Regions from separate parts of the Peribacillus sp. B-H-3 genome, predicted to be linked through region 3. Evidence: a T-box and tRNA genes for the amino acid it is inferred to sense, from the RefSeq annotation. Region 3 holds a T-box; the other regions hold tRNA genes.
The links. A T-box is a leader RNA that pairs with one kind of tRNA and senses whether it is charged. The one in region 3 lies ahead of metG (methionine--tRNA ligase), so its partner is inferred to be a tRNA-Met.
Positions count from the first base shown of each region.

Region 1: it has a tRNA-Met gene. The T-box ahead of metG (methionine--tRNA ligase) is inferred to sense a tRNA for this amino acid. The anticodon was not compared.
Region 2: it has a tRNA-Met gene. The T-box ahead of metG (methionine--tRNA ligase) is inferred to sense a tRNA for this amino acid. The anticodon was not compared.

Region 1 covers NZ_CP183879.1:4,381,923-4,391,509, reverse strand. Annotated here, with positions in the region: rRNA gene ACN6MY_RS21930 (23S ribosomal RNA) at 1-598, shown strand, start outside; rRNA gene rrf (5S ribosomal RNA) at 705-821, shown strand; tRNA gene ACN6MY_RS21920 (tRNA-Val) at 832-907, shown strand; tRNA gene ACN6MY_RS21915 (tRNA-Thr) at 921-996, shown strand; tRNA gene ACN6MY_RS21910 (tRNA-Lys) at 1,054-1,129, shown strand; tRNA gene ACN6MY_RS21905 (tRNA-Leu) at 1,137-1,218, shown strand; tRNA gene ACN6MY_RS21900 (tRNA-Gly) at 1,226-1,300, shown strand; tRNA gene ACN6MY_RS21895 (tRNA-Leu) at 1,312-1,400, shown strand; tRNA gene ACN6MY_RS21890 (tRNA-Arg) at 1,408-1,484, shown strand; tRNA gene ACN6MY_RS21885 (tRNA-Pro) at 1,490-1,566, shown strand; tRNA gene ACN6MY_RS21880 (tRNA-Ala) at 1,584-1,659, shown strand; tRNA gene ACN6MY_RS21875 (tRNA-Met) at 1,683-1,759, shown strand; tRNA gene ACN6MY_RS21870 (tRNA-Ile) at 1,768-1,844, shown strand; tRNA gene ACN6MY_RS21865 (tRNA-Ser) at 1,855-1,947, shown strand; tRNA gene ACN6MY_RS21860 (tRNA-Met) at 1,983-2,056, shown strand; tRNA gene ACN6MY_RS21855 (tRNA-Asp) at 2,063-2,138, shown strand; tRNA gene ACN6MY_RS21850 (tRNA-Phe) at 2,181-2,256, shown strand; tRNA gene ACN6MY_RS21845 (tRNA-His) at 2,277-2,352, shown strand; tRNA gene ACN6MY_RS21840 (tRNA-Gly) at 2,359-2,432, shown strand; tRNA gene ACN6MY_RS21835 (tRNA-Ile) at 2,438-2,514, shown strand; tRNA gene ACN6MY_RS21830 (tRNA-Asn) at 2,516-2,590, shown strand; tRNA gene ACN6MY_RS21825 (tRNA-Ser) at 2,592-2,682, shown strand; tRNA gene ACN6MY_RS21820 (tRNA-Glu) at 2,685-2,756, shown strand; gene ACN6MY_RS21815 (TraR/DksA C4-type zinc finger protein) at 3,188-3,934, opposite strand; gene ACN6MY_RS21810 (1,4-dihydroxy-2-naphthoate polyprenyltransferase) at 4,182-5,117, opposite strand; gene ACN6MY_RS21805 (isochorismate synthase) at 5,396-6,814, shown strand; gene menD (2-succinyl-5-enolpyruvyl-6-hydroxy-3-cyclohexene-1-carboxylic-acid synthase) at 6,807-8,564, shown strand; gene menH (2-succinyl-6-hydroxy-2,4-cyclohexadiene-1-carboxylate synthase) at 8,567-9,361, shown strand; gene menB (1,4-dihydroxy-2-naphthoyl-CoA synthase) at 9,382-9,587, shown strand, end outside.
Region 2 covers NZ_CP183879.1:1,279,661-1,289,247, reverse strand. Annotated here, with positions in the region: gene ACN6MY_RS06390 (ASCH domain-containing protein) at 1-93, opposite strand, end outside; gene ACN6MY_RS06385 (VOC family protein) at 778-1,155, shown strand; partial or broken gene ACN6MY_RS06380 (IS1595 family transposase) at 1,255-1,386, opposite strand; gene ACN6MY_RS06375 (hypothetical protein) at 1,362-1,565, opposite strand; tRNA gene ACN6MY_RS06370 (tRNA-Leu) at 1,683-1,764, opposite strand; tRNA gene ACN6MY_RS06365 (tRNA-Cys) at 1,773-1,846, opposite strand; tRNA gene ACN6MY_RS06360 (tRNA-Gly) at 1,855-1,929, opposite strand; tRNA gene ACN6MY_RS06355 (tRNA-Gln) at 1,934-2,008, opposite strand; tRNA gene ACN6MY_RS06350 (tRNA-His) at 2,049-2,124, opposite strand; tRNA gene ACN6MY_RS06345 (tRNA-Trp) at 2,139-2,212, opposite strand; tRNA gene ACN6MY_RS06340 (tRNA-Tyr) at 2,218-2,301, opposite strand; tRNA gene ACN6MY_RS06335 (tRNA-Phe) at 2,317-2,392, opposite strand; tRNA gene ACN6MY_RS06330 (tRNA-Asp) at 2,426-2,501, opposite strand; tRNA gene ACN6MY_RS06325 (tRNA-Met) at 2,505-2,578, opposite strand; tRNA gene ACN6MY_RS06320 (tRNA-Val) at 2,606-2,681, opposite strand; tRNA gene ACN6MY_RS06315 (tRNA-Glu) at 2,692-2,766, opposite strand; tRNA gene ACN6MY_RS06310 (tRNA-Ser) at 2,775-2,866, opposite strand; tRNA gene ACN6MY_RS06305 (tRNA-Asn) at 2,870-2,944, opposite strand; rRNA gene rrf (5S ribosomal RNA) at 2,954-3,070, opposite strand; rRNA gene ACN6MY_RS06295 (23S ribosomal RNA) at 3,175-6,106, opposite strand; rRNA gene ACN6MY_RS06290 (16S ribosomal RNA) at 6,245-7,795, opposite strand; gene ACN6MY_RS06285 (nucleotidyltransferase-like protein) at 8,290-9,153, opposite strand; gene ACN6MY_RS06280 (YgzB family protein) at 9,371-9,587, shown strand, end outside.
Region 3 covers NZ_CP183879.1:3,129,480-3,139,066, forward strand. Annotated here, with positions in the region: partial or broken gene ACN6MY_RS15560 (hypothetical protein) at 125-394, opposite strand; gene ACN6MY_RS15565 (hypothetical protein) at 450-662, opposite strand; gene ACN6MY_RS15570 (NADH:flavin oxidoreductase) at 1,132-2,262, opposite strand; partial or broken gene ACN6MY_RS15575 (IS1595 family transposase) at 2,488-2,630, shown strand; gene ACN6MY_RS15580 (DUF2785 domain-containing protein) at 2,720-3,544, opposite strand; gene ACN6MY_RS15585 (VOC family protein) at 3,826-4,290, shown strand; partial or broken gene ACN6MY_RS15590 (transposase) at 4,463-4,948, opposite strand; partial or broken gene ACN6MY_RS15595 (IS110 family transposase) at 4,950-5,195, shown strand; partial or broken gene metG (methionine--tRNA ligase) at 5,574-7,210, opposite strand; T-box leader at 7,267-7,532, opposite strand; gene ACN6MY_RS15605 (hypothetical protein) at 8,304-8,711, opposite strand; gene ACN6MY_RS15610 (hypothetical protein) at 8,727-9,578, opposite strand.

The DNA.
Region 1 (9,587 bases), 1.3 Mb from region 3:
TGGTTGGAAATCATTCGCAGAGTGTAAAGGCACAAGGGAGCTTGACTGCGAGACCTACAAGTCGAGCAGGGACGAAAGTCGGGCTTAGTGATCCGGTGGTTCCGCATGGAAGGGCCATCGCTCAACGGATAAAAGCTACCCCGGGGATAACAGGCTTATCTCCCCCAAGAGTCCACATCGACGGGGAGGTTTGGCACCTCGATGTCGGCTCATCGCATCCTGGGGCTGTAGTCGGTCCCAAGGGTTGGGCTGTTCGCCCATTAAAGCGGTACGCGAGCTGGGTTCAGAACGTCGTGAGACAGTTCGGTCCCTATCCGTCGTGGGCGCAGGAAATTTGAGAGGAGCTGTCCTTAGTACGAGAGGACCGGGATGGACGCACCGCTGGTGTACCAGTTGTCTTGCCAAAGGCATAGCTGGGTAGCTACGTGCGGACGGGATAAGTGCTGAAAGCATCTAAGCATGAAGCCCCCCTCAAGATGAGATTTCCCATAGCGCAAGCTAGTAAGATCCCTGAAAGATGATCAGGTTGATAGGTCTGAGGTGGAAGCGTGGTGACACGTGCAGCTGACAGATACTAATCGATCGAGGACTTAACCAAAATGACGCGTTCAACCTTCTCTATTATCTAGTTTTGAAAGAACAAAAAAAGTTCTTGCAAAATCTCAAAAAAAGATATATAATAATATATGTCTTTCGAGAAAATGTTTGGTGGCGATAGCGAAGAGGTCACACCCGTTCCCATTCCGAACACGGCAGTTAAGCTCTTCAGCGCCGATGGTAGTTGGGGGTTCTCCCCCTGTGAGAGTAGGACGCCGCCAAGCTTATAATTATGGAGGATTAGCTCAGCTGGGAGAGCATCTGCCTTACAAGCAGAGGGTCGGCGGTTCGATCCCGTCATCCTCCACCATATTATTTCACCTGCCGGTGTAGCTCAATTGGTAGAGCAACTGACTTGTAATCAGTAGGTTGGGGGTTCAAGTCCTCTTGCCGGCACCATCTTCATAAAATTTTGTACGAGCTATCGTTCGAACATTATTTCCATCTTATTTGTTTGAGCCATTAGCTCAGTTGGTAGAGCATCTGACTTTTAATCAGAGGGTCGAAGGTTCGAATCCTTCATGGCTCACCATTCATATGCGGGTGTGGCGGAATTGGCAGACGCACCAGACTTAGGATCTGGCGCCGCAAGGCGTGGGGGTTCAAGTCCCTTCACCCGCATCACAATGCGGAAGTAGTTCAGTGGTAGAATACAACCTTGCCAAGGTTGGGGTCGCGGGTTCGAATCCCGTCTTCCGCTCCACTTTTCGTAATGCCGGGGTGGCGGAACTGGCAGACGCACAGGACTTAAAATCCTGCGGTAGGTGACTACCGTACCGGTTCGATTCCGGTCCTCGGCACCATTTATATGCGCCCGTAGCTCAATTGGATAGAGCGTCTGACTACGGATCAGAAGGTTATGGGTTCGACTCCTTTCGGGCGCGCCATATTACGGGAAGTAGCTCAGCTTGGTAGAGCACTTGGTTTGGGACCAAGGGGTCGCAGGTTCGAATCCTGTCTTCCCGACCATGTGATTTTTTTAAAATGGGGCCTTAGCTCAGCTGGGAGAGCGCCTGCCTTGCACGCAGGAGGTCAGCGGTTCGATCCCGCTAGGCTCCACCATATCATTATCCTATATTTTATTTGGCGGCGTAGCTCAGCTGGCTAGAGCGTACGGTTCATACCCGTGAGGTCGGGGGTTCGATCCCCTCTGCCGCTACCAAAATATAAGGACCTTTAGCTCAGCTGGTTAGAGCAGACGGCTCATAACCGTCCGGTCGTAGGTTCGAGTCCTACAAGGTCCACCATCTTCAACACGGAGGAATACCCAAGTCTGGCTGAAGGGATCGGTCTTGAAAACCGACAGGGGTGTCAAAGCCCGCGGGGGTTCGAATCCCTCTTCCTCCTCCATTATTTATTGACAGAATATGAAGCATTCTTATTGTCGCGGGGTGGAGCAGTCTGGTAGCTCGTCGGGCTCATAACCCGAAGGTCGCAGGTTCAAATCCTGTCCCCGCAATCATTAGGTCCCGTGGTGTAGCGGTTAACATGCCTGCCTGTCACGCAGGAGATCGCGGGTTCGATTCCCGTCGGGACCGCCATTTTTACTAGATTCAAATGATATGTTATACATATTACCCATTGGCTCGGTAGCTCAGTCGGTAGAGCAAAGGACTGAAAATCCTTGTGTCGGCGGTTCGATTCCGTCCCGAGCCACCATTATATATTAAATAACTGTGGCGGTTGTGGCGAAGTGGTTAACGCATCGGATTGTGGTTCCGACATTCGTGGGTTCGATTCCCATCATCCGCCCCATATATCGCGGGTGTAGTTTAGTGGTAAAACCTCAGCCTTCCAAGCTGATGTCGAGGGTTCGATTCCCTCTACCCGCTCCAAATATGGGCCTATAGCTCAGCTGGTTAGAGCGCACGCCTGATAAGCGTGAGGTCGATGGTTCGAGTCCATTTAGGCCCACCATTCCGCAGTAGCTCAGTGGTAGAGCATTCGGCTGTTAACCGAACGGTCGTAGGTTCGAGTCCTACCTGCGGAGCCATGGGGAAGTACTCAAGAGGCTGAAGAGGCGCCCCTGCTAAGGGTGTAGGTCGCGTAAGCGGCGCGAGGGTTCAAATCCCTCCTTCTCCGCCACTGGCCCATTGGTCAAGCGGTTAAGACACCGCCCTTTCACGGCGGTAACACGGGTTCGAATCCCGTATGGGTCATATTAAAAGATGTATACATTCACTGTATACATCTTTTTTTCATTTACTGAATGCTTACGTCCATGGATATAGTGAGGCCAGATTCCATTTAAGATAAATGGAATCTGGCCTATTTTTTGCTTCTATAATAAATGCTGGGTCCCGCACAATTTGCTTCCAAGAAGTTTTGTATTAAAGCCATCAGACAATAAGAAACTTCAGGATACAAAAAATTGAGAAGCCGCCAAGGCACTGCAGCAATCGGGATCAAGGTATTCAAAATCGTTCTCTATGGGTTTTCCAGCGGCTTTTTAGAGATTTAAAGCTGTACGAGAAACAAGATAAAATGCGGGCATGAATCAAAAAATGGATCGGTTTCCCATCAATATACGCGAATTGAATTTCATAATACAGGGGGTGACAACGTAAGTTATCACCCCCTGTATATATGTCTATTTTTTATCTACATAGCTGTCCTTCCGTTTATATGGAATGTCTCCCAGCTGAGATTCCATATTTTCATCGTCCAGTCTTTGTTCATATTTTTCTTCTCTTTTTGTGGGATACACTTTTTTATTTTTGCCTTCTATATCATTTCCTAGAAACCCTTCGTATTCCTCGGTAAAGCCATTTGTTTCGTCTTCCTCTTTATATAAAGAATCAAAGTTTTCGTTATCGCCTGTAAAATCCGAAGGTGTTTCAGATGTTCCGAAGCGTGCTACTTCGCCAAAGCTGTCTTCCTTTTCATTTGTATCGCCTCTGTGCCTGTTTTCAAAGCTGTCTCCTTTAGATGGAATCAGCAGATTTTCCTCTACAGGCCGATCTGAAGCGGTATGCTGTTCAGGTGTATGCTCTACACAATATAATGTGGAAGGCACTGCCTCTAAGCGCTCATAAGGTATTTCTGTGCCGCAGGTTTTACAGGTGCCGTATGTTCCTTTACTGATTGCGGAGAGTGCAGCATTAACCTTTTCAATCTCAGTCTCAGCATGGCTGTCCAGTGCTTTTTCCCGCTCAATTTCAAATAGCTCTGTGCCCAGATCACCAGGGTGGTTGTCATATGAAGACAGTTCACCTACAGATTCTTTTTCGCTTTTATCCAAAACTGTTTCATGATCATTTTCAACTCTTTGTTCAAGCTGCTCTTTTAGTGTAAGCAGTTCATTTTTTAATGAATTAATTTGCTCATTTGTAGCCATAGATTATCCGCTCCTTAATAGTTGGTCGAACATATTTTTTTGAGTGTAAGGATTAAATACCCGAATATTGAGTATTGAAAACAAGGAAAGTTTTATGCAATTAATATCAATCATTATCATCAAAATGCAAACTCTTGGGTGCTTCCTATTTTTTAGATGAATGGGCATTCCCAGGCAGCCTGTCTATGGCCCTCGAATTTTAAAAGGAAAAAATCCCCATGCATGTGCATGGGGACGGGGATTTATTTTATAGAAAATAGCTTATAAATAAACCGGCAGATAATAATAAGCCGAATATCGTGTTTGTTTGAGCAGTTGCTATCATGGCAGGCACCATTTCTTTGGCAATGGTTTTGCCCATGAACCCTTTAATGGCTTTGACGGCTTTAGGCACACTTAGGATGACAAGCAAAAGCCACGGTGAAACGATTCCGGCTGCACATAGTCCGATGACCCAAAGATAAGCGAATGTGAACATAATGCCCATAAATGTGATGGATTTTTTTTGCCCCATTAATATAGCAAGTGTTTTTCGTCCGTTTGCTTTATCACCATCATGATCGCGTATGTTATTGGCGAAATTAATCAGTCCCACCAATATGCCGCTTGGGATAGCGACCAGTACAGTCATTTTTGAAACGGTTCCAGTTTGGATGTAAAAGGATATTAATATGATCAAGAAACCCATGAATAATCCTGACATCAGCTCCCCGAAAGGAGTGGAGGATATTGGAAGCGGCCCGCCGGTGTATAAATAGCCGACTGCCATGCAGACAAGCCCGACTGCAGCAATCCACCAGGATGACACAGCACAAATATAGATGCCAAGAAGCAGGGCAAGTCCGTATAAGGCAAGGGCGAGGTTCAGGATGAATTGAGGGCTCATGCCGTGGCGGACTATTCCTCCGCCGATGCCGACTGATTTCTCATTATCCAGTCCTCTTTTAAAATCATAGTACTCATTAAACAAATTAGTCGCACTTTGGATAAGTAATGAGGCAATCAGCATTGCAGCGAACAGCACTACATTAACACGTTCTGTCTGCAAGGCAAGTGCTGTGCCTATTAAGACGGGCACAAATCCAGCCGTCAATGTATGTGGACGAATTAATTCCCACCAGATCTTCCAGCTGCGCTTTTCAGGCCGGATAGCCCCGGGATTTTGATGATCTTTATTTTGCATAATTTCTCTCCTAGTTTTGATTTATGAATAACCCCCGATATAAGGCGCTATAAAAAATGGCATACAGCTTAAGTGTAGGAAAACATCATGCAGGTGTCAATGCAAACGAACAAATTTCCTGCTGATAAAGAATTTTAGTTCTGTATTTGAGGAAGAATATAATAATAAGGAATAAAGCAGTCAGAAGAGGCTATGAACAAGGTGGAATAATTGACAGGGAGATAAATTGAGGTGTATCTTTAAATAGGTTTGAAAAGCTTTTAAAATGTACATTCGGGGTGATTTTTTTGGCTATCTCACAGCAGTCTGAACTTCTTTTTGGATTAAATGAGGCCTTAAAAAAGGCACAGGAAACTAATCAAAATGTGCTGTTCAGCGAAGTAAAAAAAATAGATGTTATCAACCCCCTTTCATTTTATCAAGCTGGAAGAGAACGATATGCAGGTGAACGCTTCTTTTGGCAGGATCCTACCAAAGAAACTACCATTATTGGTTTAGGTAAAGTTGAAAAACTTCAGGGTGCGGCTAATGCTGCACGCTTTAAGGAAATTGAGTCCGGATGGTCAGACCTGCTGGGCAATGCTGTTAAGATCGGAACAGCAGATGCTGCTGCGACTGGCCCTTTGCTGTTTGGAGGTTTTTCGTTTGATTACCAAAAAAGCAGCTCTATGCTTTGGGATCAATTCGGGGATCATTTACTGTATATTCCTGCCTTTATGCTAAGCATTTGTGAAGGGGAAGCCTACTTAACCGCCAATCTTATTTGTTCGCCAGAAGATAGTGCAGATCATTTTATTGATTTGATAAATGAACGGGAAAAATATATTTATGAAAGCCTGGGCCGCCGCAGCTTTTCTGGCAATGAGCTTCTTTCACAAACAGAGATCCAGCCGGAAGAATGGAAGAAAACAGTGGCCGAAGCCGTAGAGGAACTTAAAAAAACAGATCTTGATAAAATTGTGCTGGCCAGAGAGATGCGCCTGGTTTTTCAGGATGCGATTTTTTCTGAAGCCATACTTGAAAAGCTGATGGCTGAGCAGACTGCAAGCTTTATATTCAGCTTGGAGTCGGGCAGTGACTGCTTCATAGGTGCTACTCCTGAGAGGCTGATCAAGAAAAGAAAGGGCCAGCTTTATTCTGCATGCCTTGCAGGGACAATTGCTAGAGGTAAAACAGAAGAAGAGGACGAGCGCCTGGGGGCTGAGCTTCTTTGTGACCAAAAAAATTTAATTGAGCATCAATATGTTGTATCCATGATTTCTAAAGCAATAAATTCGGTATGCGACAGGGTATATATACCTGAAAAACCTGAGCTTATGAAAATAAGGCATATCCAGCATTTGTATACACCAGTAACAGGTGAATGTGACCCGGGCGTATCGGTTTTTTCTGTGATTGATAAGCTTCATCCGACACCAGCCTTAGGCGGACTGCCAAAAGAAAAAGCAGTCACCAGAATCAGGGAAATCGAGCTGCTCGAGCGCGGATTGTATGCTGGGCCGATTGGATGGGCAGATTCTTATGGGAATGGCGAATTTGCTGTGGGAATACGATCCGGGTTAATACAGGGAAATGAAGCATCTCTTTTTGCAGGATGCGGAGTAGTAGAGGATTCTTCACCGGAAAGCGAGTACCAGGAAACATCCATTAAATTTAACCCGATGTTAAGCGCATTAGGAGGAAACCTTCATGAATGACCGTGAAGCACTGACAGCATATGCTGCTGCTTTTGTTGATGAATTAGCACAAAATCATGTGAAACACGCTGTAGTGAGCCCTGGATCCAGATCAACACCGCTTGCAATGCTGCTTGTAGAACATCCGGATATTACCGTGCATATTAATGTCGATGAAAGATCAGCAGGCTTTTTTGCTCTGGGCCTCGCAAAAGCCCTTAATGAGCCAGTTGCAATGCTGTGCACATCAGGTACGGCGACAGCCAATTATTATCCGGCGATTATAGAAGCCTATTATTCAAGAGTTCCGCTGATTGTTTTAACAGCGGACCGTCCCCATGAGCTGCGAAGCGTGGGAGCCCCTCAGGCCATCGACCAAATCAATTTATATGGCAAGCATGTGAAATGGTTCGTAGAAATGGCTTTGCCAGAGAATACAGATCAAATGGTTAAGTACGCTAGGAATGTTTCTGCCCGTGCCATAGCCGCGGCAGCAAACGAACCGTCTGGACCCGTTCATTTAAACTTTCCGCTGCGTGAACCGCTTGTTCCTGATCTTTCGATGGCAAAGGAGCAATGGGAGAGCGAGGAAGAACGCGAGGCAGCCGTTATGATAGACAGCGGGGCGCTTGCACTCTCGCCAGGACAGGTGGATAGGATTGCACAGGTATTTAACGAATCAGAATCAGGCATCATCATTTGCGGTGAATTAAAGTATGAAACAACTAAGGATGCTATCCTTTCACTTGCAGGCAAGCTTGGTTTTCCCGTATTTGCAGATCCGTTGTCACAGCTTAGAAGCGGGGACCATAGCAAAGAGCTGATTGTGGATACATATGATACCTTCTTGCGTTTTGGTGAAATTTCAGAAACCTGCAAGCCTGATCTGATTTTGCGGTTTGGAGCCATGCCTGTTTCAAAACCGCTTTTGCAATTTATAAAAAAACAAACAAGCGCAAGGCATATGGTTGTGGACGGCGGAGCAGGCTGGAGAGAGCCTGCAGGCATGGCTACAGATATGATTTACTGCGATGAAGTTTCCTTTTGCCATGATATGCTGCGGAGGATTGATGAAAAAGAAGACCGGAATTTTCTTGAATCCATGGTATCACTGAATGAAAAGGTCAGAAATGCCCTTTTGGCAATAGGAGATGACCATGAGCTTAATGAAGGAAAGCTGTTTTTGCTTTTAAGTGATCTCCTTCCAGAGCATTCCACTTTGTTTGTCGGTAACAGCATGCCTATCCGGGACTTGGACACATTCTTTTTTAACAATTCAAAAGGAATAAGGACGCTTGCAAATCGGGGTGCCAACGGAATTGACGGTGTCGTATCAACTGCTATCGGCGTTAGTACAGTATCGCAAAACACAGTTCTGGCTATTGGTGATTTAAGCTTTTTCCATGATATGAACGGGTTCCTTGCAGCTAAGCTTCAAAAACAAAATTTAACAGTGCTGCTTATTAATAATGATGGAGGAGGAATCTTTTCGTTTCTTCCCCAGTCCAGTGAAAAAGAAAATTTTGAAGTTTTATTCGGCACTCCGCATGGATTGGATTTCTCGCATGCTGCCCAATTATATGGAGCCAATTATGCAAAGGTTGAGAGTTGGGAGCATTTCTCAAAAACTCTTACAGAATCTTTTGATATACCGGGTTTGAAAATTATCGAAGTTCCTACATTAAGGGAAACCAATGTCTTAAAGCATCGGGATTTGTGGAATTTTGTTTCCCAGGAAATAAAAAATGCCAATTCAGGGGAGAATTCTTGAGGATTTCCTGTCAGGATGTCGAATACCATGTTGAGGTAGCGGGAGAGGGAGAGCCACTTTTGCTTCTGCATGGATTTACAGGCAATCTTGACAGCTGGAAATTTCTTATTCCCGTTCTCAGTTCAAAATGCAAGCTGATACTTGTCGACATTATTGGCCATGGAGAAACAGATTCGCCTGAAGATTCCGCTCGCTATGAAGCAAAAAAGGCGGCCGATGACCTAAAGGAGATTCTTGACCAGCTGAATGCAGAAAAAGTAAGTGTACTGGGCTATTCTATGGGTGGGCGGCTTGCATTAAGTTTTGCTGCACTGTATCCGGAACGAATTGATAAGCTGATACTTGAAAGTGCGTCTCCAGGCCTCAAAGAGGAAATGGAAAGAACAAAAAGAATCATGGCGGACAAGAAATTGTCTCAAATGATTTTGAATGAAGGATTGGAGCATTTTGTGGATTATTGGGAAAACATCCCCTTGTTTACTACTCAAAAAAGCCTGCCGAAAGCTGTACAGCAGGAAATCAGGAATCAAAGGCTTTCTAATAGAGCCATTGGACTTGCAAACAGCTTGACTGGGATGGGAACAGGTGCACAGCCCTCTTGGTGGGAAAAGCTTGGCACGTTTGATTTTCCGGTATTGCTGCTGGCTGGCGAGCTTGACGAAAAATTCTGCAGAATAGCATATTCCATGAAAAAACACATGAAACATTGCGAAGTGAAAATAATAAACGGTGCAGGGCATGCAATTCATGTGGAACAAGAGAAAAAGTTTGGTAAAATAATAAGTGAGTACTTATAAAGGAGGAGAAAAGTTTGGCAATCAATTGGGTTTCACAGCGTGAGTATGAAGATATTTTTTATGAAGTGTATAATGGCATTGCTAAGATTTCAATTAATCGTCCAGAGGTACATAATGCCTTCCGCCCCAAAACGGTAATGGAATTGATTGATGCTTTTTCAAGAGCACGCGACAATTCAGAAGTTGGCGTTATTATCCTGACAGGAACGGGAGGAAAGGCATTCTG
Region 2 (9,587 bases), 1.8 Mb from region 3:
CCGATAATGCGTTCTCCAAGTCCTTGTTTCATATTTGGCTTCCCTAAGGACAAATAAGCTTGCCCAAGGCTGGATCATCGACAGTACTTTCATTATTAATCCCCCCTGCTCCTGACATCATTAAGTTAATTGGTTATATAGTTCCCTTGAATAAGGATAATATAGACAGTATCTAGATTTAATGTTCTCTCTTGCCATAAAAAAAGACAGCTAACCAAAATGTACGCTGTCCTCGGGTTTCTAACTATATTTTGCTGCAACACAAAGTGCATGTGGACATAATAGATGCTAGTGCATTATTTTGGCAGATCCACAGTAAACGGTACTAACTTTTCACTGTCGATAATGCTAGAAAAATCGAATTGTAGAACAGTTTTCTCCTGCTTAAAATCATCTATTTTTTCCTTTGTTTTGTCTATTAACTTGTGCTGGTAATACTAAAGACACCTTGCAACATCGAATTTTTTTTCGATTCTATAAGGGTAGGGAAAATTCCATATTTAGTTTTATGTGATTATCGATTTAAAATGTTTGGAGGCAGGGTATTGCGAGTACTTTGTCTTTTTTTTTCATTCAACTTAATTTCGTACCCTTTTCTTATTTAAAGGCTGTGTTCTGAAAGATTGTGCCTATAGTATTAAATTAGTTGAGGACTTTTTTGGTCCTCTTTTTTGGATATTTTTACCTAGACAGTACAATAAAATTATTGGTATATTTACCATTATATATTTTATATTCAAAAAATTTAGATAGAATAAAATTAAGGAGTTGTTTTCAATGATTGCAAATTCTATTCAGAAGGTCGGACAAATAGGAATACCCGTAAAAAATTTAGAAAAAGCAGTTGGTTTTTACAAAGATTTATTAAAACTTCCTTTTCTATTCAGCACAGACTCTATGGCATTCTTTGATTGTAATGGTACTCGCCTTCTTCTTAGCCTTCCTGAAAAAGAAGATTTTACTCAATCAGGTTCTGTCATATATTTTCAAGTTGAGAATATTAAAGAAGCTCACGAAGAATTAATTGAAAAAGGCGTTTATTTTATTGACGAACCACATATAGTTGCAAAAATGGAACAAACTGAAACATGGATGACCTTTTTTAAAGACACAGAAGGAAATACTCATTCTTTAATCAGTGAAGTCCATATATAAATATTAGGAATCATAAATACCGCCTAATAGCGGTATTTTTTTATATTGATAAAGTAGACTTTATCTCTGTATGAAGAGTTGGTATTCATTGAACTGAAATTAACCCACATCTCTAATGTTTTGAACGGTTGTAAAAGTCGGTCTCTGACAAGAAAGCAGTAACATTTCTTTCGTTCTGCATAGTGAAGGAATTTTTTTGTTCAGTTCTAGGAACCGGTACCAAAACAAATAATAGTTTTGTTCACATCAAGATTCATGAAGTATGACCAGAACTGACGGAAGATGCCCGCATGAGATTTATCCTTTAATGTAATTTCCATTCCATTTACAGTGAATTCATATTTATGCTTTACTTCCATCATCATTCCTCCTATGTATTGGTATGTCAGCCAAGTTCTTCGTTTACTCACCGCACATGACCTCCGCACATTATTAGTGTCAAATCTGTAGTGTGAGAAAAATGAAAAAAGGTCTTACACAATTAAGTGTAAGACCTTGATACAACAGCACTCTTGGCTGTTTCATGATACCGGTGGCCGGGGTCGAACCGGCACTCCAGAAGGAACACGATTTTGAGTCGTGCGCGTCTGCCAATTCCGCCACACCGGCATGTAATTTGGAGGCGGCAACCGGATTCGAACCGGTGGTAAAGGTTTTGCAGACCTCTGCCTTTCCTCTTGGCTATGCCGCCTTAAATATTGGAGCGGAAGACGGGATTCGAACCCGCGACCCCAACCTTGGCAAGGTTGTATTCTACCACTGAACTACTTCCGCATGATGGCTGGGCTAGCTGGATTCGAACCAACGCATGACGGAGTCAAAGTCCGTTGCCTTACCGCTTGGCTATAGCCCAATATCATTATATTCAACTGAGTAACAATTTATGTTATAAATGGGGCGACTGATGGGAATCGAACCCACGAATGTCGGAACCACAATCCGATGCGTTAACCACTTCGCCACAATCGCCATTATTTTAAAATTGGCAGGGGCAGTAGGAATCGAACCCACACCGGAGGTTTTGGAGACCTCTGTTCTACCTTTAAACTATGCCCCTATAGATGGTGGAGGGGGGCAGATTCGAACTGCCGAACCCAAAGGAGCGGATTTACAGTCCGCCGCGTTTAGCCACTTCGCTACCCCTCCACATAATTAAGTGAATGGTGGCTCGGGACGGAATCGAACCGCCGACACAAGGATTTTCAGTCCTTTGCTCTACCGACTGAGCTACCGAGCCATTATTAATTACAGCTATATTGAATTTTTAAAATGGCGGTCCCGACGGGAATCGAACCCGCGATCTCCTGCGTGACAGGCAGGCATGTTAACCGCTACACCACGGGACCAGATTGCGGGGACAGGATTTGAACCTGCGACCTTCGGGTTATGAGCCCGACGAGCTACCAGACTGCTCCACCCCGCGATAATATAAATGTTTCATCAAAAATTATGGTGGAGGATGACGGGATCGAACCGCCGACCCTCTGCTTGTAAGGCAGATGCTCTCCCAGCTGAGCTAATCCTCCAGTATGTAAATGGTGACCCGTACGGGATTCGAACCCGTGTTACCGCCGTGAAAGGGCGGTGTCTTAACCGCTTGACCAACGGGCCAGGTATAATGGCGGAGAGCAAGGGATTTGAACCCTTGAGACAGGGGTACCCGTCTACACGATTTCCAATCGTGCTCCTTCGGCCACTCGGACAGCTCTCCATATGGCTCCGCAGGTAGGACTCGAACCTACGACCGTTCGGTTAACAGCCGAATGCTCTACCACTGAGCTACTGCGGAATAATACCAGCTTGGCGACGTCCTACTCTCACAGGGGGAGAACCCCCAACTACCATCGGCGCTGAAGAGCTTAACTGCCGTGTTCGGAATGGGAACGGGTGTGACCTCTTCGCTATCGTCACCAAACATTTTCCATAAGACATATATTATTATATACCTTATTTAATTATTTTGCAAGAACTTTTTTGTTCTTTCAAAACTAGATAATAGTGAAGGTTTTACGCGTCATTTTGGTTAAGTCCTCGATCGATTAGTATCTGTCAGCTGCACGTGTCACCACGCTTCCACCTCAGACCTATCAACCTGATCATCTTTCAGGGATCTTACTAGCTTGCGCTATGGGAAATCTCATCTTGAGGGGGGCTTCATGCTTAGATGCTTTCAGCACTTATCCCGTCCGCACGTAGCTACCCAGCTATGCCTTTGGCAAGACAACTGGTACACCAGCGGTGCGTCCATCCCGGTCCTCTCGTACTAAGGACAGCTCCTCTCAAATTTCCTGCGCCCACGACGGATAGGGACCGAACTGTCTCACGACGTTCTGAACCCAGCTCGCGTACCGCTTTAATGGGCGAACAGCCCAACCCTTGGGACCGACTACAGCCCCAGGATGCGATGAGCCGACATCGAGGTGCCAAACCTCCCCGTCGATGTGGACTCTTGGGGGAGATAAGCCTGTTATCCCCGGGGTAGCTTTTATCCGTTGAGCGATGGCCCTTCCATGCGGAACCACCGGATCACTAAGCCCGACTTTCGTCCCTGCTCGACTTGTAGGTCTCGCAGTCAAGCTCCCTTGTGCCTTTACACTCTGCGAATGATTTCCAACCATTCTGAGGGAACCTTTGGGCGCCTCCGTTACTCTTTAGGAGGCGACCGCCCCAGTCAAACTGCCCACCTGACACTGTCTCCCGCCCCGATCAGGGGCGCGGGTTAGAATTTCAATACAGCCAGGGTAGTATCCCACCGACGCCTCCACCGAAGCTGGCGCTCCGGCTTCTCAGGCTCCTACCTATCCTGTACAAGCTGTACCAAAATTCAATATCAGGCTGCAGTAAAGCTCCACGGGGTCTTTCCGTCCTGTCGCGGGTAACCTGCATCTTCACAGGTACTATAATTTCACCGAGTCTCTCGTTGAGACAGTGCCCAGATCGTTACACCTTTCGTGCGGGTCGGAACTTACCCGACAAGGAATTTCGCTACCTTAGGACCGTTATAGTTACGGCCGCCGTTTACTGGGGCTTCGGTTCAAAGCTTCGCTTGCGCTAACCTCTCCCCTTAACCTTCCAGCACCGGGCAGGTGTCAGCCCCTATACTTCGCCTTGCGGCTTCGCAGAGACCTGTGTTTTTGCTAAACAGTCGCCTGGGCCTATTCACTGCGGCTTTTCCGGGCTATTCACCCTAAAAAGCACCCCTTCTCCCGAAGTTACGGGGTCATTTTGCCGAGTTCCTTAACGAGAGTTCTCTCGAACACCTTAGGATTCTCTCCTCGCCTACCTGTGTCGGTTTGCGGTACAGGCACCTTTCATCTCACTAGAGGCTTTTCTTGGCAGTGTGGAATCAGGAACTTCGGTACTATATTTCCCTCGCCATCACAGCTCCGCCTTCATGGAAACGGGATTTGCCTCGTTTCCGGCCTAACTGCTTGGACGCGCATATCCAACAGCGCGCTTACCCTATCCTCCTGCGTCCCCCCATCGTTCAAACGATGAATAGGTGGTACAGGAATATCAACCTGTTGTCCATCGCCTACGCCTTTCGGCCTCAGCTTAGGTCCTGACTAACCCTGAGCGGACGAGCCTTCCTCAGGAAACCTTAGGCATTCGGTGGAAGGGATTCTCACCCTTCTTTCGCTACTCATACCGGCATTCTCACTTCTAAGCGCTCCACCAGTCCTTCCGGTCTAGCTTCAACGCCCTTAGAACGCTCTCCTACCACTGACACCAGAGGTGTCAATCCACAGCTTCGGTGATACGTTTAGCCCCGGTACATTTTCGGCGCGGAGTCACTCGACCAGTGAGCTATTACGCACTCTTTAAATGGTGGCTGCTTCTAAGCCAACATCCTGGTTGTCTAAGCAACTCCACATCCTTTTCCACTTAACGTATACTTTGGGACCTTAGCTGGTGGTCTGGGCTGTTTCCCTTTTGACTACGGATCTTATCACTCGCAGTCTGACTCCCATAAATAAGTCTTTGGCATTCGGAGTTTGACTGAATTCGGTAACCCGATGAGGGCCCCTAGTCCAATCAGTGCTCTACCTCCAAGACTCTCATTATGAGGCTAGCCCTAAAGCTATTTCGGAGAGAACCAGCTATCTCCAGGTTCGATTGGAATTTCTCCGCTACCCACACCTCATCCCCGCACTTTTCAACGTGCGTGGGTTCGGGCCTCCATTCAGTGTTACCTGAACTTCACCCTGGACATGGGTAGATCACCTGGTTTCGGGTCTACGACCTCATACTCATTCGCCCTATTCAGACTCGCTTTCGCTGCGGCTCCGTCTTCTCAACTTAACCTTGCATGAAATCGTAACTCGCCGGTTCATTCTACAAAAGGCACGCCATTACCCATTAACGGGCTCTGACTACTTGTAGGCACACGGTTTCAGGATCTATTTCACTCCCCTTCCGGGGTGCTTTTCACCTTTCCCTCACGGTACTGGTTCACTATCGGTCACTAGGGAGTATTTAGCCTTGGGAGATGGTCCTCCCTGCTTCCGACGGGATTTCTCGTGTCCCGCCGTACTCAGGATCCACTCAGGAGGGAACGAAGTTTCAACTACAGGGTTATTACCTTCTCTGACGGGCTTTTCCAAGCCTCTTCATTTACCCCGTTCCTTTGTAACTCCATGTTGAGTGTCCTACAACCCCAAGAGGCAAGCCTCTTGGTTTGGGCTAATTCCGTTTCGCTCGCCGCTACTCAGGAAATCGCATTTGCTTTCTCTTCCTCCGGGTACTTAGATGTTTCAGTTCCCCGGGTCTGCCTTCAGTACCCTATGTATTCAGGTAAAGATACTGTTCCATTACGAACAGTGGGTTTCCCCATTCGGAAATCTCCGGATCAAAGCTTACTTACAGCTCCCCGAAGCATATCGGTGTTAGTCCCGTCCTTCATCGGCTCCTAGTGCCAAGGCATCCACCGTGCGCCCTTTCTAACTTAACCATAAACATGGTATGTTTTTGAAAAGATTGACGCAAAAATTTGCCTTCTATCTATTATCTAGTTTTCAAAGAACAAAGTTCTGAAAGAATTGCTTCTTTCAAAACTGAACAAAACGTAAGCGAACGTTATTTTCCTTAGAAAGGAGGTGATCCAGCCGCACCTTCCGATACGGCTACCTTGTTACGACTTCACCCCAATCATCTGTCCCACCTTAGGCGGCTGGCTCCATAAAGGTTACCCCACCGACTTCGGGTGTTACAAACTCTCGTGGTGTGACGGGCGGTGTGTACAAGGCCCGGGAACGTATTCACCGCGGCATGCTGATCCGCGATTACTAGCGATTCCGGCTTCATGCAGGCGAGTTGCAGCCTGCAATCCGAACTGAGAATGGCTTTATGGGATTTGCTCGGCCTCGCGGCTTTGCTGCCCTTTGTACCATCCATTGTAGCACGTGTGTAGCCCAGGTCATAAGGGGCATGATGATTTGACGTCATCCCCACCTTCCTCCGGTTTGTCACCGGCAGTCACCTTAGAGTGCCCAACTGAATGCTGGCAACTAAGATCAAGGGTTGCGCTCGTTGCGGGACTTAACCCAACATCTCACGACACGAGCTGACGACAACCATGCACCACCTGTCACTCTGTCCCCCGAAGGGGAACGCCCTATCTCTAGGGTTGTCAGAGGATGTCAAGACCTGGTAAGGTTCTTCGCGTTGCTTCGAATTAAACCACATGCTCCACCGCTTGTGCGGGCCCCCGTCAATTCCTTTGAGTTTCAGCCTTGCGGCCGTACTCCCCAGGCGGAGTGCTTAATGCGTTAGCTGCAGCACTAAAGGGCGGAAACCCTCTAACACTTAGCACTCATCGTTTACGGCGTGGACTACCAGGGTATCTAATCCTGTTTGCTCCCCACGCTTTCGCGCCTCAGTGTCAGTTACAGACCAGAAAGTCGCCTTCGCCACTGGTGTTCCTCCAAATCTCTACGCATTTCACCGCTACACTTGGAATTCCACTTTCCTCTTCTGCACTCAAGTCCCCCAGTTTCCAATGACCCTCCACGGTTGAGCCGTGGGCTTTCACATCAGACTTAAGGAACCACCTGCGCGCGCTTTACGCCCAATAATTCCGGACAACGCTTGCCACCTACGTATTACCGCGGCTGCTGGCACGTAGTTAGCCGTGGCTTTCTGGTTAGGTACCGTCAAGGTGCCAGCAGTTACTCTGGCACTTGTTCTTCCCTAACAACAGAGCTTTACGACCCGAAGGCCTTCTTCGCTCACGCGGCGTTGCTCCGTCAGACTTTCGTCCATTGCGGAAGATTCCCTACTGCTGCCTCCCGTAGGAGTCTGGGCCGTGTCTCAGTCCCAGTGTGGCCGATCACCCTCTCAGGTCGGCTACGCATCGTGGCCTTGGTGAGCCATTACCTCACCAACTAGCTAATGCGCCGCGGGCCCATCTGTAAGTGACAGCCGAAACCGTCTTTCCATCTTTCCTCATGCGAGGAAAGAACGTATCCGGTATTAGCTCCGGTTTCCCGAAGTTATCCCAGTCTTACAGGCAGGTTGCCCACGTGTTACTCACCCGTCCGCCGCTAACTTCAGGGAGCAAGCTCCCATCCATTCGCTCGACTTGCATGTATTAGGCACGCCGCCAGCGTTCGTCCTGAGCCAGGATCAAACTCTCCGAAGAAATGTTTGACTTGCTCATTTGCTTTTAGAGTGTGTGCTCACTATTTTAAAACGTTGGCGCTTAGTTTTGTTCAGTTTTCAAAGAGCAATTTCTCTATCGTTTCTCTCGGAAGCGACTTGATTATCTTACCATACAAGCAAGTTAACTGTCAACAACTTTTTGAAAAACTTTTTTAGTAAAACATTTTTTGACGCTTCAGAACTTGATGTCCCCTAGCGACGTATATAAATATAACATCGAAATAATGAATGGTCAATACTAAAAATGATTTTTTACGATAATTATTTTATGATGTGCAGGACCTGTTTATTAAACACCTGAAAGTACTTTAGCCAAGCTATTATTCTTTTACAAAATACCCTTATTCAATCACATAAGCGCTCTTTGTTTTACGGATCTTAGCTTTACAAGCAAAAGAAACGGAAGTTAAGCAGCACCTATACATGCATAAATATCTCTGCTGCACAGGGAGGCTGCCGCTCTTCTTCCTGATCTTATAAATGATAAAGCCTGTGATACACTTCCTGGCCCTTTGTTTCTACATTCGCAATTTCAATAATGTTTTTCTCGATAAGGTATTCCAGAAGTACGCTGAGATCCACTGCATAATGGGCCAGCTCCTGATGAGTGATCAGCTGGGCAATTGTCCATGGCTCTTCTTTTGTTTCCATTACCTCTATTAAATGCTGGGCGCCAATATTTGTTCTTGAGTAAATAAGAAATTCACTTGCCAAAAATAACAGCTCAAGCCTTTTCTCTAGAGTTTCCTCGCTATTAACGAGTTCTTCATATAATTTGAAAATTTCAGGCTCGATATGCTTTACCTGATTCCACACCGTCACCTCAGGGTGAAAGCCCTGGTCGATGACTTCGAGGCGCGCCAGGTGGTGCAAAGAATGGACAACATGGTTATAGGCATCGAGATACTGCCCATTTTCAAAAAACACTTTTCCGTCCATGTACCTTCTTATTAGCTTGGCAAACTCCATGCCCATTTTAATTTTCCTTCCGTAGAAAGGAAATTCGCTGATTTCTCTTTTCAGGCTGGAAAGGTATTCGTTTCTGTCAAATAATATCTTTCCATTTTGAATCCAGTCCACGACTTTACGGTTTGTTCCAAGCAGCAGCCAATCCTGCAGCTGGCTTTCAGACACCACATGCAGTGCCGCCTTTTTATCCCTGTATGTATAATGCTTCAGAAAAACGGCATCTTCCGCTTCGTTCACAATAACAAAAAGGATGTAGTCAAAGGTATCTGTGATCGATATGTCATTCTCTCTTTTTTCTATTAATAGAATGCCAAGTGTTGAAGAGTGGCTGGCTCTTTCCTGGTAGATTGGACGAAGGATGTCCTCCATTTTTAAATTCCTCCAAAAACGTTGCAGATTACTGTACAAAACTCAGTTTATTTAAAATAGAGCAAAATGTACAGGGTGTATTCTTCACTATATACGGGTTCGACTTTTTTTGTGGAAATCCTGCTTTTCTGTGGAAATTCACGCATTTTCCCCTTGTTATAATTTTCATATTAGTCCCAATTTTGTGGTATAGTTAAAATAATCAGGAGGGACAACTATGCAAAAATACTCTAGCAAAATAAACAAAATACGGACATTTGCTTTAAGCTTAATCTTTATCGGCTTCATTGTTATGTATGGCGGGATATTCTTCAGGTCGCATCCTATCATCATGACAATTTTCATGATTCTTGGCGTCTTGTGCATTATGGCTAGCACTGCTGTGTATTTTTGGATTGGCATGCTTTCCACCAAAACGGTTCAGGTTATTTGCC
Region 3 (9,587 bases):
TGAGCCCGTAGATGCCTTTTTCGGTCTGCTGAAGAACCTTGGGCTTTACTGGCTGAAGCTGTTATTATAGTTTTTCTATCTATTTTCTTTAATCAATTTTACCCGTTTATTTATAAATAATTATTTGATTTATAGAAGAATTAAAAAATACTTCTTTATAATTATCACTATTATTAAGAGACACTATATTTTCTTGTTTCTCAATAATACATATCGGATCGCCAGAACCAGTTGATCCCAAATAATAATATTTTTGTAACTTTTCTGGCATATATAGAAAAATACCTCTTCACTTCATCCAAAAAATTTGCGCTCATTAAATTTTTTTATTAAATATAATTGGTGGGCCATCTTTGTTAACATCCCATTTATCATTAAATTCTTCTGGTAGTATCGTCTTCTCACCTCTTAAATTATTTATAAAAGTTTCTAATCTAGTTGAAATTTCATCATCTATACCAGTGATTCCCCATTCCTTTTCTATGAATACCAACATAACTGGGATGGAAGCTTATTGGTAAAGCTACAGCTTGACCACCTTCTCCTATATGGTGATGCCTCATGGGATCTTTTATATACCTCTTATACTGTGGAAAATGTTTTATAAATTGTTCATCAACAATTGAACTCGACCTCTCTTTATCAAGTCGTATTGTCGGCACTTTAAAACTCTGGATTACTTTTAAGTAATGTATTAAAATTTTTTTGCATTTCTCTCCCAGCCTGCATCATTAGTTCCTGAAATAGCTTTACCTTTAAAATTCATTGCAACTACAAGTCTAGGATCAACTAAATACTCTTCATCAGTGAATTAGTACCTTAACAATATCTGACCTCCATATTCAGCTTGTGTTCAGCACTACCAAAAATCAATTTAGACAGACGAAAGGTGAGCCAACATCTTCTGTAAGCCCACCCTGTCTATTTCCATGCTTCTTCATTGAATTTGCCACCTCTTATTCCTTCATCTGAAAATATGGATCAAATTCTATTTTTCTTAATGCGGTAACGCCAACATTTTGAAAATTTTAGACGCTAAGCAATTTAAACTTAAAAAAGTTGATTCCTTAAACTACAGGAATCAACTTTTTAATTTGGCTTTTTCAAGTAAGCACAGTTGATGGAGAATATTCAAAATTCAAATTCTTTAATTTTAGCATTTGGACTTAATACTTTTTCCGGTACAAATTCTTCTGGTTGTTCTCCATTTTTCACTTTATTTGCCCAGTCATCGTTGGCAAGAGCTCCACGACCTAAAGTGATAACATCTGCTTCACCTTTTTCTATAATCTCTTTTGCTTTTTTGGGGTCATGAAGGCTCCCGTTTGCGATAACAGGTAATTTGCCATACTTTTTAGCTAACGCTGCAAGAGTAGGTCCATCTCCAAAGGCTGAATCTGTTGCGTCTGTTCCTTCACCTTCAGGGAATGCAGGTTGCCATGCTTCAAATTCTGTTACATGGATAAAATCTAGTCCTGCTTGTCCTAACTGACCAAAAATAATTTCGGCATCTTTTTCTTTATCGGCCCACTTATGATAATAGTCATTTATTTTCCCCTGAGAAATTCTAATACCAATTGGATATTCCTTTCCAACTACTTCACGCACTACACTTGAAACTTCCACCAATAAACGAACACGATTTTCTGTAGTTCCACCATATTCATCAGTTCTTTTATTTGTATAATCCGTCAAGAACTGATCAAGGATATACCCATTGGCCCCGTGAATTTCAATTCCATCAAAACCAGCCTCTTTAGCATTCTTTGATGCCTCAACAAACCCTTTAATTATCTCCGTAATATCCTCCTTTGTCGCTTCTTTTGGTAATGGGAATGTTCCATCCCCACCATAAACTTTCATTTGCTGTCCTTTTGGTTGAACTGCTGATGGTCCTAACGTGTCACTTACAAATCGGTTTCCTTGAGATAAGGCACCCGCGTGCATCAATTGAACAAATATTCTCCCACCCTCTTGATGAACAGCATCCGTAACCTTCTTCCAAGCCTTTACTTGTTCGTTGTCTATGATACCGGGTTGATCAAAATACCCTTGACTATAAGTATTATCTGGATATGTTCCCTCGGTTATGATTAAACCAAATCCCCCCCGAGCAAATTTCGCATAATAATCAACCATTTGGTCAGTCGCTACTCCTTCTGGTGTAGCACTTGTTCGTGTCATTGGGGCAACACCCACCCGATTGTCTAGTGTTATGCTACCTAATGTCACCGTTTCAAACAGTAAATCTTTGTTTGCCATAATGTAAACTCCTTCCATATTCCAAATCATGTATAGTATGTTCCATTGTTGAATTAATTAACAGCCGTCAATACCGCAGGCCATGCCTTCCATTAAAATAACAGGCTTTTGTTTATCCAATTCATCCTTTATTATTTGTTCCAAAGTTTCTTTTGAATGTACTCCCGCGATAGTCGTATCTCCAATAACAAATGTCGGACGGCGGTAATATTCGCTTCATCATAGTATTCGGACAATTACCTCTACTGGTTTAGCTTTCTTGAGAAAGGCAAAAAAAAATAGCTGAAAAAGAACAGATAAATCAAATGTTGCTCAGTTCCTGCCAAAATTCTAATCATATTACAGTGAAATTCTTGCGTGAGGTATAAATAAAATACAGCCCATTCTATAAGAACCGGCTTATACTCAATTCTACAAAAACGTATGACGATTAATTACAAAACGCAAATGTACTCTCTCAAAAGATTCTTGCCAACCTATGTTCAATTTTCTTCTGAAGTTGCAGTAGTTTAGGATTACCGTTAATTTTAATGTAAAAACTCTTTAAAAATGTTTTGATATTAAATACTAATAACCAATACTTTTCTTTTTCAATCTGTTCCTTTTGAATTTTTAATTCATTCGGTAAGTGTTGTAGTAATTCTTCTATATCTGCTGCATTCAACCCCCTTTCTAGCATTTCAAGAATAGGGATTAATAACCTTTCATCTTCATCGTGAACATAGACACTACTTGATATAAGAACTTTACTCCATAACACTCTTAATATTTCAGGATAATCTTCTTTATCTAGCTTTGGATTCTTCACCAACATTTCAAAAGTGTCAGCTACATGGGCGACACTGTGAGCCCATCCTTTCCCGGCGACATACCCTCTTAAATCTTTCTCAAGGTAAATGTACTTCATTAACTCCTCTTTAATGCTATTTACTTTGCTTGAGGATAAAAAATTTTCTTGATTATCCCTGTTAAGTATTAATGCTACTAAAAGGGTTGAAAATGCTCTTGTGAACACGGTGTCGGTTTCCTTTTCGCCGATACCTTTAAACATTAGTTCCATACAAGTATCTAAGAGTTCGGTTAATAGTTGAGTTTCAATTTGATTACTCTCAATAATTAATTTATAAAAAGAAGTATAAATCAACTGGTCACGGAGTTCGCTATCCGTAGAACCAATATGCTCTAACATCGACTTTAAAACGGAAGTTTTATCTACGTCTTGCCAATGACATTTTTCATTTTTAAGTTCAGTTAAGATAGACTTTAGTTCACTTTCGCTCAATGAAACACGTCCTAATGATAACCTCATAATTATCCCCTTTTTTATGTAACTGAATATTGAATACTGTATAAACGTGTTTGTTAGCAGGAAAAACTCTTGTAAACATACTACCATAAAAAGTAAATTTTTTTTAACCTCATTTAAAAGCAACAATCTATACGAAAAGTGCCTAAAATAAAAATAAGTTTGTGAAGGTTGACACTAACGGGCAGATTAGTTGTATAAAACATGCGTTTATCTATAATTGGTAATATATTCATAATTGTAGAGGGGTTGAGAACTTGATAGAAGGAATATTTGAAGCACATTTGCCAGTAAAAAATTTAGATGTTTCATTGGAGTTTTATAAAAGGCTGGGTTTGGAACTTGCATGGCGTGATGAAGAAACTGCTTTTTTTTTGATTGAAAAAGGAAAAAGTTGGTTAGGTTTGTGGGAAGGAAATGAGTATCAAACGCCATACCATCCTTCCTTACGACATATTGCTTTTCGAGTTTCATATGAAAATTTAAAAGAATCTTTAAAATGGTTAGATTCTATTCAAGTAAAAGTCGTGCCATTTGGTAGTAGAAAATCTATTGAGCCATTTATTCGACCATATCAAGAAAATGCTTCCGTTTACTTTGAAGACCCTGATGGTAACAGTTTGGAAATGATGTGTTCTGTTGAAGTTCCTAATGCTTTAAAACATATTACTGATAAGCTGTCCTTTGAAGATTGGGAGGAATTAGCTAAAAGTAAATTATAAAAAGAGAAGGCATAATTATTTATTTTGCTTAATGAACTAAACAGCTAATAGTTTGTCAACATTTTTCAGTTAAAACATTAAATCTCTAATGTTATACTAAAAAAGAACATGCCAAATAACCTTCCTAGATATTCGTTTGGAAGGTTTTTCATTATTTAGTTAGACATATAATCTAAGCTGTATCCTGGAAAGTTGTATTGCTTTTTAAAAGCGTATAAATCCATTGTAAAAGTTTATTGGCACAAGCTATAACGGCGACTTTAAAGGGTTTTCCTTCTTCTCGTTTTTTATCATAAAACTCCCGTAACCTTTTGTTACGAGGGATGATCTCATCAGTGGTTTTCTTTTTGCGACAATCACGAATGGCGCAGCGTACAGCCATATATAAGGCGTGTCGAAGTCTGCTTGATCCTCTTTTGGTTATTCGGTTTACCGTGCCTTTAAATCTACCAGATTCAAAAACCCTAGGATCAATCCCGGCAAAGGCCACTAGCTTTTTGGGATGATTAAACCGATCAATTTCTCCAATTTGGGAAATGATCGTTGCCGCGATTTTTTCACCATACCAGGGATTGATTATCTTATATTCTTGTAATTCTTTTGCCAAAACATCTATCTCGGCTTCTAATCTTGATAAATGTTTTTGGTATTCTAAAAGTAAGGAGGATGTAGAGCCGTATAAGAAAAGAGGCATCCAATTATTAAATTTGCGCAATCTTACTAGACAACACTATAATATTACGGGTATCTATGTACAAACAAAATTACAATTTCAGGCTATCTTAGATCAAGTTTTTCCTGAATATAGGGGTGTTTTTGGTGACTTATATTCCTTCGTCTCTTTGCTTACTTTAAAAGAATATCCTACGTCTAAAAACGTTTTGGAAATGGGACAAGAAAGGCTTTTTCTTTTCCAAGTATGCTTGAACCTGACTTTCACCTTTTGCGACATCCAGACCTATTACTGGATTCATTCTAAAATCTCCTCCTCCTAGGAAATTAACCGGTACCCCTAATCCTTCTTGTAGTGTGACAGCTTCGCTTATTATTCGGGATCTTTGTCCCAACCAGCCTCAATCGTTTTTCTACAAGCAGGGGGCGAACTGTTTAGTTAACGGGGATCTATGTCTAGTCCCACGGGTGCTTACGTTCTACCCCGGCTATCGATATAAAAAATGATCAACCAGAAATATCTGGCTGATCTTATAATACGAATGGGTGCTTGTGTTCAATACCCCAAATTATCTATAAGCCGAAAATATGCAAGGTTTTTAAAATTCTTTTCAATTATACGGTTTGCTGCTTAATTTATCTAACTCTTCATCAATTTTCGAAGTATCGATCCGCTCAAAAAGGGGTTCAACATTTGATATAGAATAAGGTGGAATTAAAAACGATTTCCAACTGGCAACAGTTATATTTAACATTCTTTTGACCTTTTCACTGGAAAAAGGAAGAAACGGGGTCAATACATTCGCTAAATTTCCGATTAAGTAAATGCAATTTCCTAATGTTTGTAGGCAAGAGTCCTTATCCTCGTTTACCTGTTTCCAAGGTTGCTGTTCATCGAAATATTTATTAGCGTATCTAACAAGTTCAAATGTTTTTTCCAGTGCCTGCTTAAAGGATGCTGATTCAATGAATTGTCCTACTTCGTCGTATAATAAGTTAACTCTTTCAATAAAAGTGGAAGTGGCGGATTTTTCAGGGATGACACCATCAAACGACTTTTGAATGAATTTCAACGTCCTATTGACAAAGTTTCCATAAGCCCCTAACAGTTCACTATTATGGCTATAAATGAATTCTTTCCAGGAAAAGTCGGCATCTCGGCTTTCTGGAGCGTTGATTGTTAAAAAATAACGTATAGAATCAGGTTCATATCTATTTAGAATATCAGGGACCCAAACAGCCCAATTTCTGCTAGTGGACAGTTTCTTCTTTTCCAATGTCAGATACTCATTCGATACTATATGAGTTGGCAAAGGTTCTTTTCCCAATCCGGCCAAAATCCCTGCCCATATTATTGAATGGAAAGGAATATTATCTTTTCCGTGTACGTAATAAGAAGTGGTACTTGAATTCCAAAAAGCTGAGTCATCTCTTTTAGTTTCCTTTGCCCATAGCTTGCTGCAGTGTAATAGCCCGATACTGCTTCAATCCAAACATAAATTTTCTTATCTTCATATCCAGGAACCGGAACACTTACCCCAATAGGCAAATCCCTTGAAACCGGCCGGTCCTGCAACCCTTCTTTTAAATATCTTAGGGTTAATGAATTTGCATTATCTCTCCATAGATGTTTGTCCTTAGCCTCTTCTGTATAATTTTCTAAAACCTTCTGGAATAAACTTAATGAAAAGTAAAAATGCTGCGTTTTCCTTGTAGTAGGTGGATTATCACAAATTTTGCATTTTCTATCAAGCAGCTCAAGCGGTTCTAAAACGGTGGAACAATTATCACATTGATCACCTCGGGCGGTTGCTCCACAGTTTGGACAAGTTCCCTCAACATACCGATCAGGTAAAAATTGCTGATCATATTCGCAATATGTTTGCTCAATTTCCTTTTTATAGATAAGTCCCTTATCAAGCAGTTTCAAAAAAATCTCTTGGACGATTTTATGGTGGTGCACTGTATCGGTCCTTGTATAAGTATCATAAGAAAACCCTAGCTTTGAAAAGCACCCAACAAATTCTTGATGATATCGATTAGCAATTTCCTTTGGTGTGAGATCTTCCTGTTTTGCCCTGATTGTTATTGGTGTACAATTACAATCGCTTCCTGATACGTATAAAACCTGTTCTCCTTTTAAACGGTAATACCTTGCCAAAATATCTCCAGGCAACAAACTAGAAATGTGGCCAAGATGTAATGAACCATTTGCGTAAGGCCACGCACCGCCAATAAAAACAGCCATAATTTAGACCTCCTAAATTAATAAGAATAAAAACAAAAAACCCCGCCCTTAACAACGTTAAGGACGAGGTTTAATTCCCGTGGTACCACCTTTTTTCGCAAATGATTCACACCATTTGCCTCAACAAGTACTGAGTAATATCACTCTTATACTGTGACAATGCTAACGAGTGCCAAATCTCGTCGTATCCTACTAATACAATAGTATTTTCAGTACGAAACTCAGAGACCATTGTTCAAATGAATGTTTTTGCTTCTTTTCAGCTACCGAAGCTCTCTGTCAAAAACGAATCCATTTTACTTTTTCTCTTCATTGTCTTTATTTTATAATTACAAATATTCTATTCAATATTTTTCCATAAGTCAACATCAAAAGCAACTCGAACAAGGCTTGTTGATCATCGTATCGGTTCTTTCTTCTTAATATCAGATACTACATCGAGTATTAAAATACACTTCTCTTTCTTTTTTTCCTTTTCCAAACACGATAACGCGGACTGTTCTGCAAAGTGGTATAACCATCATGAGCACTCGATTCTCAAAACAAATAATTATTGTATGTTCACTAAATAATACATTGTTTCAGATTATCTCCTGGATTACAGTGAAAAAGAGTATCTAGAAGAATGTGCTTGTTAACACAACAACCTTTTTTCCATATTGAGTCCTTCCCGTTACAGTAATTAAAATTCGTGTAACGCTTTTTAAACGAATAGCGAGTATTTTACGACCGTCTCTAGTAAAAATACAACCCAAAATTTATAAGTCCAGATAGCAAAAGCCTATCCTTTCATGTTATGAATTATTTATCGCCACGATCTGTGTCATTCATGTGTTATCCAAAGCATAATGTACACGAAGTATTCATAATGCTTTTTAAATCTTTATGTATTCTTGTAAGCTTCAGCCTAGATTTTATTTCTATTAGACATGCATGAGAATCAAAGGAGAAACGTACCACTGAAAAAAAGCTCTTCAGAGATCGTTAATCCCAAAGAGCTTATTTGTAATATCAAATCATTTGGTGACGATGGTCCCATCATTACACAAAAGCATATAACCTCAATTATCTATCAATAATAAATTTCTTAACATTATAGTTTTTTTATCAATTCTAAAACTTCAATCTCATCCTGATCTACTATTTTTTCATAGTAGTATTTATCTGTACGTTCAAATCCATTTTGCCTTGCAAGTTCCGCATTAGTAGTACCTAGTCTAAATTGTGATCCTTCTTTATTAAAATTTAAATTATATATATTTCCTCTGTACTTTGCCTTGTAATCAACTTCATAAATTTCATCAAGTTCAACCTTATTCATTTCCTTGATATATAGCCTGGGTAAGTTAGCACTATCTTTATAGTTACTAGGATAAATTTTTTCCTTAAACCCATTGTTCAAATCCACTTTATCTTCACTAACTAATCTTATACTATCTCCATCAATATTACTGACCCTAAAGATTTTACTTGTATATTTTGCAAAAGTCCCTTTTTCCATACATTTCCCCCCTTATTATTTGACTGGTGTAAACACTTTTAAATCACTATCAAATATAGCTACTAGTTTTTCAATACCATCCGTTACTCTATATAATTCTGCTCCATTATTAGGAAAATATCTATTATCAAATTGCCACTCAGGAACTAATTCACCATTTCTTGACCCTGTAAAACCATTCAGTGTACATGGTGGACCATCTGTATTTGTTCCTCCGAAGCGCTCTCCGTAAGGGATCTCAATATTATCTGCCCTGTTAGTTGTAAATTTAATTTTCCCGTATACATTCCCATCTTCAGGGAAAGGCCTACTTCCATTCCAAGAAGTGTAGTCAAGGCGGAAAGATTCAACAACATCACCATAGTTTTTAATATGACCAACGTCATCAACTTTAGCAATATATCCTCCAATTTCAGCATAATCTCCGGATAAATATTTTTCTATATCACTAGCTGGAATTGTTTTCTGTAACAGAGTATCTTTTGTAATTAGAGGTACCGAATCTCTTATTCCTTTTATCATATGAACTACATCACTAGTTAATTCTGATATATGCTTTAGTTTCAATTCTTGGAATTCACTCAATGTTAATTTATGTCTTTTTAAAGCTTCTCCTATTTGGGCTTTGAAACTATTTTCGGATATACCACCATCAAGTATAGTTTTAACTTTGCTAGCTTCATTAACAATTTTGCCCGTACCCTCACTACCACCACTTAACTCCTTATTAACCTGTTTCTGTTCCTTCTTCTTCGCAAGCTTCTCTCCAAGACCCCGCTTCACTTCGCTGAGGGTTTTGGTTTCGATGGCAAGGACATTTGGCTGAATGGGGCGGTTTGCGGCCATTTTTAGTACTTTTGCGCCCACTGGGACATC